One region of the Streptomyces sp. NPDC104307 genome, then DNA from elsewhere that is predicted to be linked to it. Evidence: riboswitches for the same ligand, from Rfam matches in the RefSeq annotation. Region 1 holds a riboswitch; each other region holds the start of a gene.
What was found. A riboswitch is a leader RNA that binds a small molecule or an ion and turns the genes downstream of it on or off. The one in region 1 is predicted to bind S-adenosylmethionine.
Positions count from the first base shown of each region.

Region 1 (4,206 bases):
GCATGCCGACGACCCGCATCGGCAGCGGCTGCGCGAACACCGATTTGAGGTCGACGACGGCCCCGTCCCTGCCACCGTCCGCGAGTGCGTCCAGCAGTTCCCCGGTGAACTTCTCGATGTCGGGCCTGACGGCCTCCAGCCGCCGTGGGGTGAGCGCCTGGGAGGTCTTGGTGCGCAGCCGTCGGTGCTCGGCGCCGTCCACCGTGAACATGGACCGCCCGGCGTCGATCATGCCGATGAGCGGCCACGCGTGCGTCACCTCGCCGCTCTGCCACAGCCCCCAGGCGTCGAGATCCTTCACCAGCCTCGGATCGACCAGGAGTTGACGGGCGTCGGCGTGCCGGGTGATCGTCCAGGCGGGTACGCCGAGCAGCTCGATCCTGGCGAGCCGGCCGGCCTCACGCAGCCTCGCGGTCTCACCGTCCAGGTCCTGGACCATGGGGTCGATGACGACGGTCCCGGCGCCGTCCGGGACGGCAGCGTGCGCGGCGGCGTGAGGGCAGTTCACGAGAGGTCTCCTGTCGTACGAACGGGGGTGAACCGAACGGGCAGCGCGGTGGTACCGCGCAGGAACGCGGAGGGCCGTCGCACCAGGTCCGCGACGGGGACCCGGAGCTCCAGGTCGGGCAGGCGGTCGAGCAGCACCTCGATGCCGGTGCGCGCGATGGTCTCCGCGATCTCCTGGGCGGGGAAGGGGCACCGGTACTCGCCGTGGCTGAAGGCGAGATGCGCGCCGTTGCCGCCCTGGGCGGCAAAACCGCCGCCGGTCAGGCTCTGCCGGATCAGCGGATCGGTGTTGGCGGCGCCGAGCCCGAGCAGCAGCATGTCCCCCGCCCTGATCGGCCGTCCGCCGAGCCGGGTGTCGCGGGCGGCCCAGCGTCCGGCGAGGATCTGCGTCGGCGCGTCCTCCCAGAGCACCTCGTTCATGGCCTCGCCGACGCTGCGCCGGCCGCCCGCCATCGACTGGGCGAACTCGTCCTCCGTGAGCATCAGCCGCAGCGAGTTGCTGATCCAGTCGGCGGTGGTGAGGTGCCCGGCGGCGGTGATGGCCATCAGGTCGAGCATGTACTCCTCGTCGGTGAAGGCCTCGGGGAACGCGAGCATCCGGGAGGTCACGTCGTCGCCGGGGGCGGCACGCTTCGCGGCGACGAGTCGTGTCATGTGTTCCCCGAAACGCAGGTGGGCCTCCTGCGCGCCCGGACCGCCGTCGGCCAGGTCCTTGAGCACTTGGGCGATGGAGCCGCCCTCGTCGTCGGGGAATCCGACCAGCCTCGCGAGGACCAGGACCGGAAGGGGCTCGCAGAAGTCGGCGACGAGGTCGGCGGTGCCCCGGCTGCACACGGCGTCGATCAGCCGGTCGGCCAACTGCTCGCAGTGGCTGCGGATCTCGAACGGGTCGGCCCCTTCGAGGGCGGGTCCGACCATCCGCGCATGCCGCCGGTGCTCGTCGCCCGCGCTGAAGTAGATGGACGGCAGCGGCCGCCCGACCATGGGCAGCAGCGGCCAGTCCTGCGGGATGTGCTCCCACTGGTTCCAGAGGCCGACGTCGCGAGGGAACAGCTCACCGTCACTGGTGACCTGATGGAGTTCCCGGTAGCCGATGACCAGCCAGGCGGGGAACCCGCCCGGCAGCTCGACGGGGACGACCGGCCCGTGGTCCCGCCGCATGGCGCGGTAGACGGCTCGCGGCTCGGTCTGGAACGAGGGCCCGCCGAGGGGCACGGGGCCCGGCCCCGCGTGCGCGGGGCACTCCGGAGGAGGTGGGACGGGCTCGGGCTCTGCGGAGGAAGGGCGCGTCATCGTCCTGACTTCTGTGGCGGAAGCGTCACGCATCACGATCGTGCGGTCAACGCCCGCCCACTATAAGGATTTTATGTGACCCCACAGCGGTCAATGACGATCAAATGTGCACTCAACATGAAGCAACCGGTCGACATCTCACGACAATTGACGACCGAATCCAGGCACCACCTCCAGGCACCGACGCCGAACGGCGACGCGGCTACGAGCGCACGGAACCCGGGTCGCCGCACAGCTCCCCTGCCTCGAAGGCTACGTTGACGAGTCCGGCGACCCGGTCGGCACCGGTCACGAGCTTCAGCGCATGCCACCGGGAGAGCCAGTACACGCGTCCCCGGTGGCCGGCGAGGGTCTCCCGCAGCCCGTCCGGAGCATGCGTCCACACCTGCGGAAGGGCGCCCGCGTAGTCGAACGCGGCCCGCAGACCGACCCAGCCGTCGTCCCGGACATCGTCCGCGGTCAGCAGTATCTCGACGGCCTGACCGGGCTCCTGCCGGCACTTCTTGGCGTGGATCCAGTGCACTTGGTGGCCTGCGGCGTACCGCTCGCAGTCCTCGCTCCGCACGGAGCCGTGCTCGGGGAGATGACGCAGCATGGTGAGTCCCGCCTTCCGGGGATGATGGACCCCGAGCGCTCTGCACCGCGGTCCGCTGTTCCCCGCACCTCGCGCACGGGGCAGGTCGTCACCCGGAGCACCCGCAGCGGAGCGGGGTGCCGTCCAGCAAGCCGGGGCTGCGCACTGGAACTCATGACCCGGCAAAAACCCTAACGCACCGAGCGGGCGCGCCCCGACGCGCGGGACCGCCCGCCCGACGGACGGTCAGGGACGCACAGGAACGGGCCGGACCTGGCCCGTGCGCCCCCGCCTCTCTCCGATGGCGGTCCGGCTTGGATTCAGCCGCCCCGCGCCGCCCGGTCAGCCGGTGACCAGGCCCGGGTCGCTCGTTCCGGCCTCACCCGTCTCGACGTGTCCGGCGAACCGGCGGAGGAACGTGGCGTCCGCGTCCGAGACCACCTCGATGTCGTACCAGCGCTTGCTTCCGCGCAGGTCAACGGTGTGCCGCACGGTCGCGCCGGACCGCACCGCGAAGGTCTGCGCCCCGCCGCCGTAGGCGTCCGCGTTGCGCACGGTCAGCTGGACCGTCTCCGTACCGGCATGGGTGAGCGTCAGGTCGAGAGCTCCGTTCACCGGGTTATGACGCGCCGTCACCTCCGGCCCGGCCGCCTTGCCGGGGCCCCTGAAGGCCCGCAGGAACCCGTTCGGACCGTGCACCGTGAGGTCGGTCACGCCGCTGGAATAGGCCGTGTTCCAGCTGTCGGAGAGCGACTTGCCCGCCTCTGTGGTGTAGGTCCAGGGCCCGTCACCGCGGTTGGCGGACGTCACCAGGAACTGCGCTCCGGCCTCGTCCCCGCCACCGAAGGTGAGCTGGTACTTCCCGGCGCCCGGGTCCGCCGCCCCGTCCACGAGCGGCGCGTACCGCAGTGGCCGGGTGGGCCGCGTGCCGGACTCCTGCTTCGGCACGCTGCCGGAGACCGGCGGCACCGGAACGTAGTCGGGGTGCCGGTCCCCGTCCGGCGGCGCGTATCCGTCCGTGGAGGGCAGCCCGGCGGGCGCGGTCTCCGTCCGGCTGAAGTCGAAGGCCGAGGTGAGGTCGCCGCAGACGGCACGCCGCCAGGGCGAGATGTTGGGCTCGCGCACACCGAAGCGCGCTTCCATGAACCGGATGACGGAGGTGTGGTCGAAGACCTCCGAACACGCGAACCCGCCGGTGCTCCACGGGGACACGACCGTCATGGGCACGCGCTGCCCGAGCCCGTACGGCCCGGCCGCGTACCGGACGTCGCCGGGGAAGTGGTCGGCGGAGGTGTCCACGGTGGACAGTCCCTGCGCCGCGCCGGACGGCACGAACGGCGGCACGACGTGGTCGAAGAAGCCGTCGTTCTCGTCGTAGGTGATGAAGAGGGCGGTCCGGCCCCAGACCTCGGGGTCGGAGGTCAGCGCGTCCAGCACCTGCGAGATGTACCAGGCACCGTAGTTCGCGGGCCAGTTGGGGTGCTCGCTGTAGGCCTCGGGCGAGACGACCCAGGAGATCTTGGGGAGCGTACCGGCCCGGACATCGGCCTTCAGGTCGTCGAGGAGCCCGTCGCCGTTCTTGACGTCGGTCCCGGTGCGCGCCTTCTCGAAGAGGGGATCGCCGGGCTTGGCGTCACGGTAACTGTTGAAATAGAGAAGCGAGTTGTCTCCGTACGTCCCCCGGTAGGCGTCGTCGATCCACCCCCAGGAGCCGGCGGCGTCGAGCCCGTCACCGATGTCCTGGTAGACCTTCCACGACACCCCGGCCTCCTCCAGCCGCTCGGGGTAGGTCTTCCAGCCGTACCCCGCCTCGTCGTTGCCGAGCACGGGAC
Region 1 covers NZ_JBVJMU010000001.1:902,079-906,284, forward strand. The annotation lists gene ACZ601_RS03735 (cytochrome P450 family protein) at 1-508, opposite strand, end outside; gene ACZ601_RS03740 (cytochrome P450) at 505-1,800, opposite strand; gene ACZ601_RS03745 (hypothetical protein) at 2,003-2,395, opposite strand; SAM riboswitch class IV at 2,445-2,554, opposite strand; gene ACZ601_RS03750 (phosphocholine-specific phospholipase C) at 2,717-4,206, opposite strand, start outside.

Region 2 (4,206 bases), on a different contig from region 1:
GCCACGGCCACCGAGGGAGAAAGCCAGCCGTGATCACCGCGATCGTGCTCATCAAAACCAGCGTGGACCGGATCCCCGAGATCGCCGAGGCCGTCGCGGCACTGGACAGCGTCAGCGAGGTCTTCTCGGTCACCGGTACCTACGACCTGATCGCCATGGTCCGGGTGGCCAAGCACGACGATCTCGCCGACGTCATCCCCGGCCGGATCAGCAAGATCCCCGGCGTCGAGGCGACCGACACCCATGTGGCGTTCCGTACGTACTCGCAGCACGACCTGGAGGCGGCCTTCGCCATCGGCCTGGACGGCTGACTACGCAAACGCGTTCGGCCGGGTACGGAAGACATTCCGTACCCGGCCGAACGCGTTGGGGCTCAGTGCTGGGCGGTGCCCCGGTCCGGGACGCAGCGGCCGTCCTCGGTGCGGTACTTCCACTGGGCGCCCTCGCTCACCAGCTCCTTGACCGCCCGCACGAAGCGCTCGATGTGCTCGTCCGGCGTACCGGCACCGAAGCTGACCCGGATCGCGTTGAGCGACTTCTCGCCCGGCTCCGCCTCCGGCGCGCCGCACTCGCCGACGTCCTGCGGGTCGCTGCCGAGCAGGGTGCGCACCAGCGGGTGGGCGCAGAACAGTCCGTCGCGCACCCCGATGCCGTACTCGGCGGAGAGCGCGGCGGCGAAGTGCGAGCTGTTCCAGCCCTCCACCACGAACGAGATGACGCCGACACGCGGGGCGTCGTCACCGAAGAGCGAGAGCACCTTGACCTCGGGGACCTCCGCCAGCCCGGCCCGGACCTCGGAGACGAGCTGCTGCTCGCGGGCGACCAGGCTGTCGAACCCGGCCTCGGTGAGCGCCTTGCAGGCGGCGGCGATGGAGTAGACGCCGATGACGTTGGGCGAGCCGGCCTCGTGGCGGGCGGCGGTGGTGTGCCACTCGACGTCCACCCCGCCGTCGGTGCGCCGGGCGACCTTGCGGGAGGCGCCGCCGCCGGCCAGGTAGGGCTCGGCGTCGCGCAGCCAGTCGGAGCGGCCGGCCAGCACGCCGGAGCCGAAGGGCGCGTACAGCTTGTGGCCGGAGAAGGCGACCCAGTCGACGTCCAGTTCGCTGATGTCGACGGGGTGGTGCGGGGCGAGCTGGGCGGCGTCGAGCACGATGCGGGCGCCGTGGGCGTGCGCGGCGGCGGCGAGCTCCTTGACCGGCCACAGCTCGCCGGTGACGTTGGAGGCGCCGGTGACGCAGACCAGCGCGGGACCGTAGGGATCGCGGTCCGCGAGGGCGCGTTCCAGGGTGGCGACGGCCTGGGCGGGGGTGCGCGGGGCGTTCAGGTAGGTCACCCGGGCATCGCGCCAGGGCAGCAGGGACGCGTGGTGCTCGGTCTCGAAGACGAACACCTGGCAGTCGGCGGGCACCGCGGCGGCCAGCAGGTTGAGCGAGTCGGTGGTGGACCGAGTGAAGATCACCTGGTCTCCCTCACGGCAGCCGAGGAACTCCGCGACGGTCACCCGGCTGGACTCGAAGAGGTCCGTGGAGAGCTGCGAGAGGTAGCCCGCACCGCGGTGGACGCTGCCGTAGTACGGCGCGTACGCGGCGACGTCGTCCCACACCCGCTGGAGAGCCGGGGCGCTGGCGGCGTAGTCGAGCGCGGCGTACGTGACCTCACCGCCGGTCACCAGCGGAACCGTCACATCCTTGCCCAGAACGGGCAGCGGGGCACAAATGGACTGGTCGGCGGCAGCGGTGAAGACAGACATGACGAACTCCCGTAACAGGCAGGCGAAATCCGCGTGCCTGCGGATACGCGGCAGCACGGAGGAAGAGGAAAGGGTGTGCGGAGGAGGGCCGAAAAGCCCTATCGCATTCGCTTGCTCACAGAGGCTCCCTGAGGACCAGGACCCCACGGGTGGACATCTCACGATGTCGAGGGGTCCGCGCTTGCCGCAGACCTCGCTGCCTACGGCCTGGTCTTCACCCGGGGCACCCCGCCACGGACGGAGGGTTGCCGGACAGCGGGCCGGGGCCGTAGTCGCTGTCACTCATGACCTGCCCAGCATCTTGCCATACGCGCGGGAACGCGCAAGGCGCGGTCCATGATCTGGACCGCGCCCCGCTTCGCTGCCCGGTGCCTCAGGCGTTGCTGGCCTTGACCCATCTCTCCAGCGCGCGCCCGGCGGACCCGGAGTCGATGGACTCGGCGGCCTTCGCCATACCGGCGGTGAGCTGCTCCTCAAGGGTGCCCTCCGCCGGGTCCAGCGCGACCAGCGCCGCCGCCGCGTTGAGCAGCACGGCGTCCCGTACGGGCCCCGTCTCACCGGCCAGCAGCCGGCGGGCCACCTCGGCGTTGTACGAGGCGTCCGCGCCGCGCAGCGCCTCGACCGGCACCAGGTCCAGGCCGACGTCGCGCGGGTCGAAGGCCTGCTCGCGCACGACGCCGTCGCGGGCCGTCCAGACCCGGGAGGTCGCGGTGGTGGTCAGCTCGTCCAGGCCGTCGTCGCCGCGGAAGACCAGCGCGGAGTTGCCGCGCTCCGCGAGGACGCCCGCGACGATGGGCGCCATCCGCAGGTCGGCGACGCCGATGGCCTGGGAGCGCACCTGGGCCGGGTTGGTGAGCGGGCCCAGGATGTTGAAGGTGGTCGGCGCGCCGAGCTCCGCCCGCGCCTTCGCCGCGTACCGCAGGGCGGGGTGGAACTTCACCGCGAAGCAGAAGGTGATGCCCGCCTCCTCCGCCACCTCGACGACGCGCTGCGGGGGCAGATCCAGGTTGACCCCGAGCTTGCCCAGTACGTCGGAGGAGCCGCTGGCCGAGGAGGAGGCGCGGTTGCCGTGCTTGACGACCTTGGCGCCCGCCCCGGCCAGGACGATCGCGGACATGGTGGAGATGTTGACCGTCTTGGCCATGTCGCCGCCGGTGCCGACGATGTCGACCGTGCGGCCGGGCACGTGGATCGTGGTGGCGTGCCCGTACATCGCACGGACCAGACCTGTGACCTCCCTGACGGTCTCGCCCTTGGCACGCAGGGCCACCGCGAAGCCGGCGATCTGCACGTCGGTCGCCTCGCCGCTCATGATGCGGTCCATCGCCCACGCGGTGTCGTCCGCGCTCAGGTCCTCGCCGCGCATCAGCGGGGTCAGCACGCCGGGCCAGGTACGAGCCGCCACGCTGTCGCCGCCGACCGGGGTCACAACGTTCATGGTCCGCTCCTGGGGTCCACAGCCGATAAAGGGGATGCGTCCACCCTATCGAGCGCCGAGGACAGCGAAGAGCCCCGTCCATCGTATGGATGGGCGGGGCTCCTGCTGTGGCGATCAGTTCAGGTGATCAGTGGTGGCCGTGGCCCTCGGTGATCTCCTTGTACTCCTCGGGGGACGCCTTGGCGATCTGGCTGTTCTCGCCGTAGAAGCTCTTGCTGAGCTTGGCCCGCGTCTTCTCGATGGGCGACACCTTGCGCTTGACGCCGTTCTCGTCGACCAGCGGGCCGAGTTCGACCGGCGCGTACTGCTCGTGCGCGGTGAGGGTGTGCAGCTGACCCGGCGACAGCGGCTCGTGGACCTCGACGAACTCACCGTGCGGCAGGCGCTTGATGAGCCCGGACTCGCGCCCGTGCAGCACCTTCTCCTTGTCCCGGCGCTGGAGGCCGAGGCAGATCCGCTTGGTGGCGATGAACGCGAGGACCGGTCCGACGAAGAAGAAGATCCGGACGAACCACGAGATGGAGTTCAGCGACAGGTGGAAGTGCGTCGCCCAGAGGTCGTTACCGCCGCCCACCAGGCCGATGAAGTACACCGTGATCCACGCGACGCCGAAGGCCGTACGGGTCGGGGCGTTGCGCGGGCGGTCCAGGATGTGGTGCTCGCGCTTGTCCCCGGTGACCCAGGACTCGATGAACGGGTACATCGCGATCGCGCCGAGGATGAGCCCGAAGAGCACCAGTGGGATGAGCACGCCCAGGACGAGCGTATGACCCCAGAGGTTGATCTCCCAGCCGGGCATCACTCGGACCAGACCCTCGGCGAAGCCCATGTACCAGTCGGGCTGGGCGCCGGTGGACACCTGGTCCGGGCGGTACGGGCCGATGGCCCAGATCGGGTTGATCGAGGCGATGCCCGCGATGACGGCGATGACACCGAAGACCAGGAAGAAGAAGCCTCCGGCCTTCGCCATGTACACCGGCAGCAGGGGCATGCCGACGACGTTCTTGTTGGTCTTGCC
Region 2 covers NZ_JBVJMU010000003.1:321,005-325,210, reverse strand. The annotation lists gene ACZ601_RS11520 (rhomboid family intramembrane serine protease) at 1-33, shown strand, start outside; gene ACZ601_RS11515 (Lrp/AsnC family transcriptional regulator) at 30-311, shown strand; gene ACZ601_RS11510 (aminotransferase class V-fold PLP-dependent enzyme) at 374-1,750, opposite strand; SAM riboswitch class IV at 1,923-2,040, opposite strand; gene trpD (anthranilate phosphoribosyltransferase) at 2,124-3,188, opposite strand; gene qcrB (cytochrome bc1 complex cytochrome b subunit) at 3,316-4,206, opposite strand, start outside.
Region 2: it holds a riboswitch for S-adenosylmethionine, as region 1 does, so the genes downstream of both, ACZ601_RS11510 (aminotransferase class V-fold PLP-dependent enzyme) here and ACZ601_RS03745 (hypothetical protein) in region 1, are expected to answer to the same signal.

Region 3 (4,206 bases), on a different contig from region 1:
TACGGGTTCACCACGATCGCGTCGTTACCCAGCTCCTCGTACGCGCCCGCCTCCCGCGACAGCACCAGCGCGCAGCCGTGGTCGGAGACGACCGGGACCTCCTTGGCGACCAGGTTCATGCCGTCCCTGATCGGGTTGACGAGCGCCACGTCCGCCAGCCGGTACGCCGCCAGCGAGCGGGCGAAGTCGTCCTTGACGTGGAGCACGACCGGGGTCCAGTCCGCCGTGCCGTGCTTCGCGTTGATCTCGTCCGCGACGCGCCGCACCTCTGCCGTGTACTCCCGGTACACCGCGAGGTCCTGCCGCGAGGGGTAGGCGAACGCGACGTGGACGACCCGGCCGTGCCACTCGGGCCGTTCGTCGAGCAGCGCCCGGTAGGCGAGCATGCCCCGGACGATGTTCTTGGACAGCTCCGTGCGGTCCACCCGCACGATCGTCTTCCGGCCGTCGCCCACCTGTTCGCGCAGCGCCGCCATCCGCTCGTCCACGTCCGGCTCGTGCGCGCGCCGGAGCAGGAAGTCCGCGTCGGCGCCGAGCCCGTGCACGCCGATCCGGGTGCGGCCCGTGCCGCCCAGGATCTCCGTGCAGCAGCCGATGAAGGCGTCCGCCCAGCGGCGGGTCAGGAAGGCCGCCCGGTCGGCGCCGAGGACGCCGTGCAGCACCTGCTCCGCGATGTCGTCGGGCAGCATCCGGAAGTAGTCGACGGGCGCCCACGGGGTGTGCGAGAAGTGGCCGATGCGCAGGTCGGGGCGGAGCTCGCGGAGCATGCCGGGCACCAGCACCAGGTGGTAGTCCTGCACCAGGACCGCCGCGCCCTCGCCCGCCTCCTGGGCGAGCGCCTCGGCGAAGGCCCGGTTGTAGGCCTCGAAGGACGCCCACTGACGGCGGAACTCCGCGTCGAAGACGGGTTCCACGGGGGTCTGGTAGAGCAGGTGGTGGACGAACCAGAGCACCGAGTTCGCGATGCCGTTGTACGCGTCGGCGTGCACGTCCGCGTCGATGTCCAGCATCCGTACGCCCGGCTCTCCGACCCCGCGCCGCACCGCCTCGCGGTCGCCGTCACCGAGCGCGGCGCAGACCCACATCTTGTCGTCCACCGCGCTCAGCCCCGAGACGAGCCCGCCCCCGCCCCGTTTCGCGTCGAGCGAGCCGTCCTCGCCCACTGTGTACGAGACCGGGCCGCGGTTGGACGCGACGAGTACCTGGGCGGCGGGCTGGGGGGCGTGCTCGGAGACCATGCGCGGAATCTAGCCCGATCCCGAACGGTCCAAACGTGCGTGCGGGCCGCGGGGCCCTCTCGGAGGCTGTCGGGTGACCTCCGGCAGGCCTCTCAGGCGGCGCGGCGCGAGACGTACTCCTCGATCTCGCGCATCGGCGGCCGCTCCTCGGTGTCCACCGGGTAGGTGTGCGGCACGAAGCCGTGCTCGCCGCGCTCGAACTGGGTCAGCTCGGGGCGCACCAGATGGCCGCGGGAGAGCCGCAGCGACGCGGTCCGGTAGATGGCCGCCGCCATCCGGCCGAGCGCCCGGCCGTCCTGGTGGCGGTGTTTGCGGACGCCGACGTCGACCTGGGCCAGCGCGTCCAGGCCGACCGTGTGCAGGGCGTCGACGAGCAGCCCCAGCTCCACCCCGTAGCCGACCGGGAACGGCAGCTGTTCGAGCAGTGAGCGGCGTACGGCGTACTCGCCGCCCAGCGGCTGGACGAATCCGGCCAGCTGCGGCCAGTGCAGATTGAGCAGCGGCCGTGCCACCAGTTCGGTGACCCGCCCGCCCTGGCCCGCGGTGTCCCCGAGCGGACGGTCGTACATCGCCTTGACGAACTGCACGGAGGGGTCGGTCAGCAGCGGGCCGACGATGCCGGAGACGAAATCGGCCGAGAAGTCCTTCAGGTCCGCGTCGATGAAGCAGACGATGTCACCGCCGGTCACCAGCAGTGACCGCCACAGCACCTCGCCCTTGCCGGGGACGGCCGGCAGCCGGGGCAGGATCGCGTCCCGGTGGATCACCCGGGCGCCCGCCCGGCGGGCGACCTCCGCGGTGTCGTCGGTGGAGCCGGAGTCGATCACCACGAGTTCGTCGACCAGCCGGACCTTCTCCATGAGCTCGCGCCGGATCGTCCGGACGATGTCCCCGACCGTCGCCGCCTCGTTGAGCGCCGGCAGGACGACACTCACGCTCCCCCGGCGCGGGTCGCCGCTCCGGGCGGCCAGGAGCTGCTCCAGCGGGCGGTCGGCGCACGACCAGGAACGCCTGGTCAGCCAGCGTTCGACCTCTTCCAGCACGGTCGATACTCCCTGTATGTGATCCATCTCGCGGTTCGGACGACTATCTCAACAGTCCGGTGCTTCGGTTACAGTCTGAACAACGCAGATGGCCGTGGCATGCCGGGGTCCATCCGCCGATAAACGCCTGGATCGATGGTCCAGTGCCATAGCGCTCATCCAGAGGGACAGAGGGAACGGCCCGTTGAAGTCCCGGCAACCATCCTGCCGACCGCGAGGTCAGGTGGGGATCGGTGCCAATTCCGTCTTGTGGCGAAATGCGTCACAAGGAAGATGAGGAGAAAGGGCCTCGCCATCATGGCTGTTCAGACTGTTGCAGCAACCACCGAATCTTCCGTGGACCTCGGTCCCGCCGCGGCACTTTCCTGCCGCGAGTGCGGAGAACGATTCCCGCTCGGTCCCCTTTTCGCCTGTGCGACCTGTTTCGGTCCGCTCGAAGTGGCGTACGACCTGCCGACCGGTTCCCCGGACGAGCTGAAGAAGCGCATCGAGGCCGGCCCGGACAACATCTGGCGCTACGCGCCGCTGCTGCCGGTCCCCTCCGACGTCGCGGACAAGCCCAACATCAACCCCGGCTTCACCAAGCTGGTCAAGGCCGACAACCTCGCCCGTGAGCTGGGCGTCACCGGCGGCCTGTACGTCAAGGACGACTCCGGCAACCCGACGCACTCCTTCAAGGACCGCGTCGTCGCGATCGCCGTCGAGGCCGCCCGCGCCTTCGGTTTCACCACGCTCTCCTGCTCCTCGACGGGCAACCTCGCCGGTGCGGTGGGCGCCGCCGCGGCCCGCGCCGGTCTGCGCTCGTGCGTGTTCATCCCGCACGACCTGGAGCAGGGCAAGGTCGTCATGGCCGCGGTGTACGGCGGTGAGCTGGTCGGTATCGAGGGCAATTACGACGACGTCAACCGGTTCTGCTCGGAGCTCATCGGAGACCCGCTCGGGGAGGGCTGGGGCTTCGTCAACGTCAACCTCCGCCCGTACTACGGCGAGGGCTCCAAGACGCTGGCGTACGAGATCTGCGAGCAGCTCGGCTGGCGGCTGCCGGACCAGATCGTCATCCCGATCGCGTCCGGCTCGCAGCTGACGAAGATCGACAAGGGCCTCCAGGAGCTGATCAAGCTCGGGCTGGTCGAGGACAAGCCGTACAAGATCTTCGGCGCCCAGGCCGAGGGCTGCTCGCCGGTCTCCGCCGCCTTCAAGGCCGGTCACGACGTGGTCCGCCCGCAGAAGCCGAACACGATCGCCAAGTCCCTCGCCATCGGCAACCCGGCCGACGGCCCCTACGTCCTGGACATCGCCCGCCGTACGGGTGGCGCGGTGGACGACGTGAACGACGAGCAGGTCGTCGACGCGATCAAGCTCCTGGCGCGCACCGAGGGCATCTTCGCGGAGACCGCGGGCGGTGTGACGGTCGGCGTGACGAAGAAGCTCATCGAGGCCGGTCTGCTCGACCCGACGCTCACCACCGTCGTCCTGAACACCGGTGACGGCCTCAAGACGCTGGACGCGGTGGCCGACACCTCGCAGGCGACGGCGACGATCCGGCCGAGCCTGGACGCCTTCCGCGCCGCCGGTCTCGGCACCGCCGGCTGATCCCACCCAAGACTCCAGGAAGGGCACCCACCATGAGCGTCAAGGTCCGTATCCCCACCATCCTCCGCACCTACACGGGCGGCCAGGCCGAGGTCCCGGCAGAGGGCGCGAACCTCTCCCAGGTCATCGAGTCCCTGGAGAAGGACCACCCGGGCATCGCCGCCCGCGTCCTGGACGACCAGGGCAAGCTCCGCCGCTTCGTCAACGTGTACGTCAATGACGACGACGTGCGCTTCGAAGGCGGCCTGGAAGCGGTCACCCCGGACGGCGCGGGCGTCTCGATCATCCCGGCCGTCGCCGGCGGCTGCTGAGCCCCGGGACCCGGGCGGTCC
Region 3 covers NZ_JBVJMU010000015.1:191,461-195,666, forward strand. The annotation lists gene ACZ601_RS30265 (alpha,alpha-trehalose-phosphate synthase (UDP-forming)) at 1-1,238, opposite strand, end outside; gene ACZ601_RS30270 (glucosyl-3-phosphoglycerate synthase) at 1,331-2,281, opposite strand; SAM riboswitch class I at 2,434-2,561, shown strand; gene thrC (threonine synthase) at 2,579-3,874, shown strand; gene ACZ601_RS30280 (MoaD/ThiS family protein) at 3,907-4,185, shown strand.
Region 3: it holds a riboswitch for S-adenosylmethionine, as region 1 does, so the genes downstream of both, thrC (threonine synthase) here and ACZ601_RS03745 (hypothetical protein) in region 1, are expected to answer to the same signal.

Region 4 (4,206 bases), 590 kb from region 1:
CCGCGAGTAGTACCGCTCGACGTAGAACTGGATGACGGACACCACGCTGGTGAGGATCAGGTACCAGGCGGTGGCGACCAGCAGCAGCGGCACGATGTCGCCGGGGTAGGTGCTGCCCATGCTCTGTACGGAGCCGAACAGATCGAGCAGCGAGACGTAGAAGACCAGTGAGGTGCCCTTGATCAGGCCGATCAGCTGGTTGACGTAGTTCGGGGTGATCGAGCGCAGGGCCTGCGGGAAGACGATCTTCGCGAACCGGTACCGCTTCGGGAGGCCGAGGGCGGCTGCCGCCTCGTGCTGGCCCTGGTCGACGGAGAGGATGCCGCCGCGCACCACTTCGGAGGCGTACGCCGCCTCGTTCAGGCTGAGACCGATGACGGCGACGGCCATGTCGGTGGCCAGGCGTGATTCGTCGAAGCTGAAGAACGCCGGGCCGAACGGCACTCCCACGCTCAGCGTCCGGTAGAGCGCGCTGAAGTTGTAGAGGAACAGCAGGATCACGATCAGCGGGACCGACCGGAACAGCCAGGTGTAGACCCAGCTGACCGCGCGCAGCACAGGGCTCGGGGAGAGCCGGGCCAGGGCCAGCAGCACGCCGCCGAGCAGCCCCAGAACGGCGCTGAACAGGGCGACTTCGAGCGTGACGAGCAGGCCGTCGAGGATGGTGGGCCGCAGGAACCAGTACCGGAACCGGTCCCACTGGTAGAAGGGATTGGCCACCAGGCCGTGGACGATCTGGGCGACCAGTACCAGCACGACGACGGTGACGATCCAGCGGCCGGGCCGCAGGAGTGGGCGGACCCGCTGCGGGACCGGCGGCTTCGGCACGACGGGTGGCCCGGGGCGGGGGGCCGCCTCGGCGGGCGGCGCTGACCCTGGGGACACAGCTACGCCGGGGGATTCACTCACGGAGGGCTCCAGCGGATGCGGACGGCCCGGACCACGGACGGCAGCGCCTCACCACGCCGGTCGTCGGGAACGACGCGGCGGGGCGCGGGCAGCACGGCGCGGAGCAGGGGGCCGGGCGGGGAGGGGACGCACCGCGGCAGCGGTGGACGTCAGGGAGTCAGAGGGCCGTCAGCCTTGACGAAGAGCGCGACAAGCGGCGGTACACAGCGCGCTGTTGACACGCTGGAGGTCGACGGAGCGGTCCGCGCAGAGCAGGACGCGGCCTCGGGACCGCCAGGCAGCCATCCCCTCAGCTGCGTGCATCGCTCTCACCGTCACCGATCCGCCCCGCGGGGCCTCGCGCCTGCCGGACACCGTCCGGTCCTCAACTGCGGCACCCCGCGGTGTGCTGGGGCGCCGGCCGGCGGGCCGGGGCGTATCGCCGCTACCCGGAGCCGTTCCGCGCCGCAAGTTATGCATGGGCCGACAGGAATGTCAACGCGGGTGACCAACAGGCGAGATGGCCCCTGTGGCCTCCTTGACGGCGTCACCCGGCGCACCGAAACTGACGTGGACGGTCACGATTGTCAGCGCCCCCGTGCGGGATCCGTCCTGCTCACGGGGTTCATCGGCCCCGGCCCGCTGGCAGGCAACCCTTCCACCGCGACGGGGTGCCCCGGGTGACGACCGGGTCCCGCCGGTGTGGCGGGGCAAGCGTGGCCCCGCGTCTCGCGGGCCCCGGAGTCGGGACGGGTGGGTTTTGTCCAGGAACGGCTTGACGAGGCGCCTGCACATCGATCTGCTGCGTGTCTCCAGCGCCTACTAGCCCGGAATACCGCACGCGCACGGGTCCGTTGTCGCGTATGACGCGCCCACGTCCGCGCTGTCGTGATTCGGACCGGTGCGCGAGCGCAGCCGTTCCACATCCGGCCGCTGGTGCCCACAAGGCGACGGTGGCTTCCTCGTTCCCACAGGGATCTCCACAGGAGAGTCATGCCCGAGACAGCTTCGCGCAGTTCCAGCACAGGCAACTCCCTCACGTGCGGCTCGATCTCATCCGGCCCGAGTCCGTGCGCCACGCACCCCCGTCCCACCATCGCCGTGCCGCCCTCCCGTATCCACAGCCGTATCGGGGTCGGTCTGGCCGGAGGCTTCTATCCCGCTCCGCACCGCTACGAGCTTTTCCTGTCGGCGAGTTGTCCGCGCTCGCTGCGTATCTCGATCACCCTCGGCCTGCTCGGTCTCCGGGACTCGGTCGCCACCACGTTCCTGGGGCACCCGGCCGGGACACCCGAGGCGTACGCCTCGCTGCGCGGCGCGTACGAGGCCACGCTGCACCATTACGACGGGCCGCTGACGGCGCCCGCGCTGTGCGACCGGTGGAGCGGGCGCATCGTCAGCAACCACACGCCCGACATACTCCGCGATCTCGCGGGCCTGCTCTCCGGCCATGACGAGGCCCGCCCCTCTGCGCTGCGTCCTCCGGAGCTCGCCGACGGCATCGAGGCCCTGCGCGAGCTGCTGGACCGGGACGTCACCCCGCACGCGGGGTCCTCCGAGCGGTCGGCGGCCCTGGACCTGCTGGACCGGTCCCTCGACCGGCGGCCCTACGCGCTGGGCGAGGAGCTGACCGCCGGGGATGTGGACCTGTGGGTGGCGCTCGTGCGTCTCGGCCCGGTCGGCGCCCTCGGCGACCGCCCCCGGCTCAAGGAGTACGTACGCCGCCTCTGCGGCCACCCCGCCTTCCCCGGGACACCGCAGATGCCGGGGGCTCCGGACGGGCCGGGCGGGGTGGCCGCCGTTGACTCACTGCCTCAGGCTCCCACGTAGGCCGCGAGGTGCTCGCCGGTGAGGGTGGAGCGGTCCGCGACGAGGTCGTCGGGGGTGCCCTCGAAGACGAGCCTGCCGCCGTCATGACCGGCGCCGGGACCCAGGTCGATGATCCAGTCGGCGTGCGCCATGACCGCCTGGTGGTGCTCGATCACGATGACGGACTTCCCGGAGTCGACCAGCCGGTCGAGCAGGCCGAGCAGCTGCTCGACGTCTGCGAGGTGCAGGCCGGTGGTCGGCTCGTCGAGGACGTAGATCCCGCCCTTCTCGCCCATGTGCGTGGCCAGCTTGAGCCGTTGCCGCTCACCGCCGGACAGGGTGGTGAGCGGCTGGCCCAGGCTGAGGTAGCCGAGTCCGACGTCGGCCAGCCTGCCGAGGACGCGGTGGGCGGCCGGGGTGTGTGCCTCGCCGCTGCCGAAGAACTCCTCGGCCTCGGTCACCGACATCGCCAGCACTTCGCTGATGTCGCGGCCGCCGAGGCGGTATTCGAGCACAGAGGCCAGGAACCGCTTCCCCTCGCACTCCTCGCAGACGGTGGCGACGCCCGCCATCATCGCGAGGTCGGTGTAGACGACCCCGACGCCGTTGCAGCCGGGGCAGGCGCCCTCGGAGTTGGCGCTGAACAGGGCCGGTTTCACGTCGTTGGCCTTGGCGAACGCCTTGCGGATCGGGTCGAGCAGTCCGGTGTACGTCGCGGGGTTGCTCCGTCGCGAGCCGCGGATCGCGCCCTGGTCGATCGACACCACCCCGTCCAGTCCCGAGACCGAGCCGTGGATCAGTGAGCTCTTGCCGGAGCCGGCGACGCCGGTGACCACGGCGAGGACGCCGAGCGGGATGTCGACGTCGACGCCGCGCAGGTTGTTCGCGTCCGCGCCCCGGACCTCCAGCGCGCCGGTGGGCCCCCGCCGGGTGTCCTTGAGGGTGGCCCGGTCGTCGAAGTGACGGCCCGTGACGGTGTCCCCGGCCCGCAGTCCCTCGACGCTGCCCTCGAAGCAGACGGTTCCGCCCGCCGTGCCGGCGCCGGGGCCGAGGTCGACGACATGGTCCGCGATCGTCTCCGGCTTGTGCTCCACGACGAGCACCGTGTTGCCCTTGTCGCGCAGCCGCAGCAGCAGCCTGTTCATCCGCTGGATGTCGTGGGGGTGCAGGCCGGCGGTGGGCTCGTCGAAGACATAGGTGACGTCGGTGAGGGAGGAGCCGAGGTGGCGGATCATCTTGACGCGCTGCGCCTCGCCGCCCGACAGGGTGCCCGTCGGCCGGTCGAGCGCGAGGTAGCCGAGGCCGATCTCCACGAACGAGTCGAGGGTCTGCCGCAACGCGGTGAGCAGCGGTGCGACGGAGGGCTCGTCGATTTCGCCGACCCAGGCGGCCAGGTCGCTGGTCTGCATCGCGCAGGCGTCGGCGATGTTGATCCGCTTGATCTTCGAGGACCTGGCGCCCTCGCTGAGCCGGGTGCCGTCGCACTCGGGGCAGGTGGTGAAGGTGACC
Region 4 covers NZ_JBVJMU010000001.1:310,562-314,767, forward strand. The annotation lists gene ACZ601_RS01150 (amino acid ABC transporter permease) at 1-909, opposite strand, end outside; SAM riboswitch class IV at 1,465-1,611, shown strand; gene ACZ601_RS01155 (glutathione S-transferase C-terminal domain-containing protein) at 1,882-2,718, shown strand; gene ACZ601_RS01160 (ATP-binding cassette domain-containing protein) at 2,703-4,206, opposite strand, start outside.
Region 4: it holds a riboswitch for S-adenosylmethionine, as region 1 does, so the genes downstream of both, ACZ601_RS01155 (glutathione S-transferase C-terminal domain-containing protein) here and ACZ601_RS03745 (hypothetical protein) in region 1, are expected to answer to the same signal.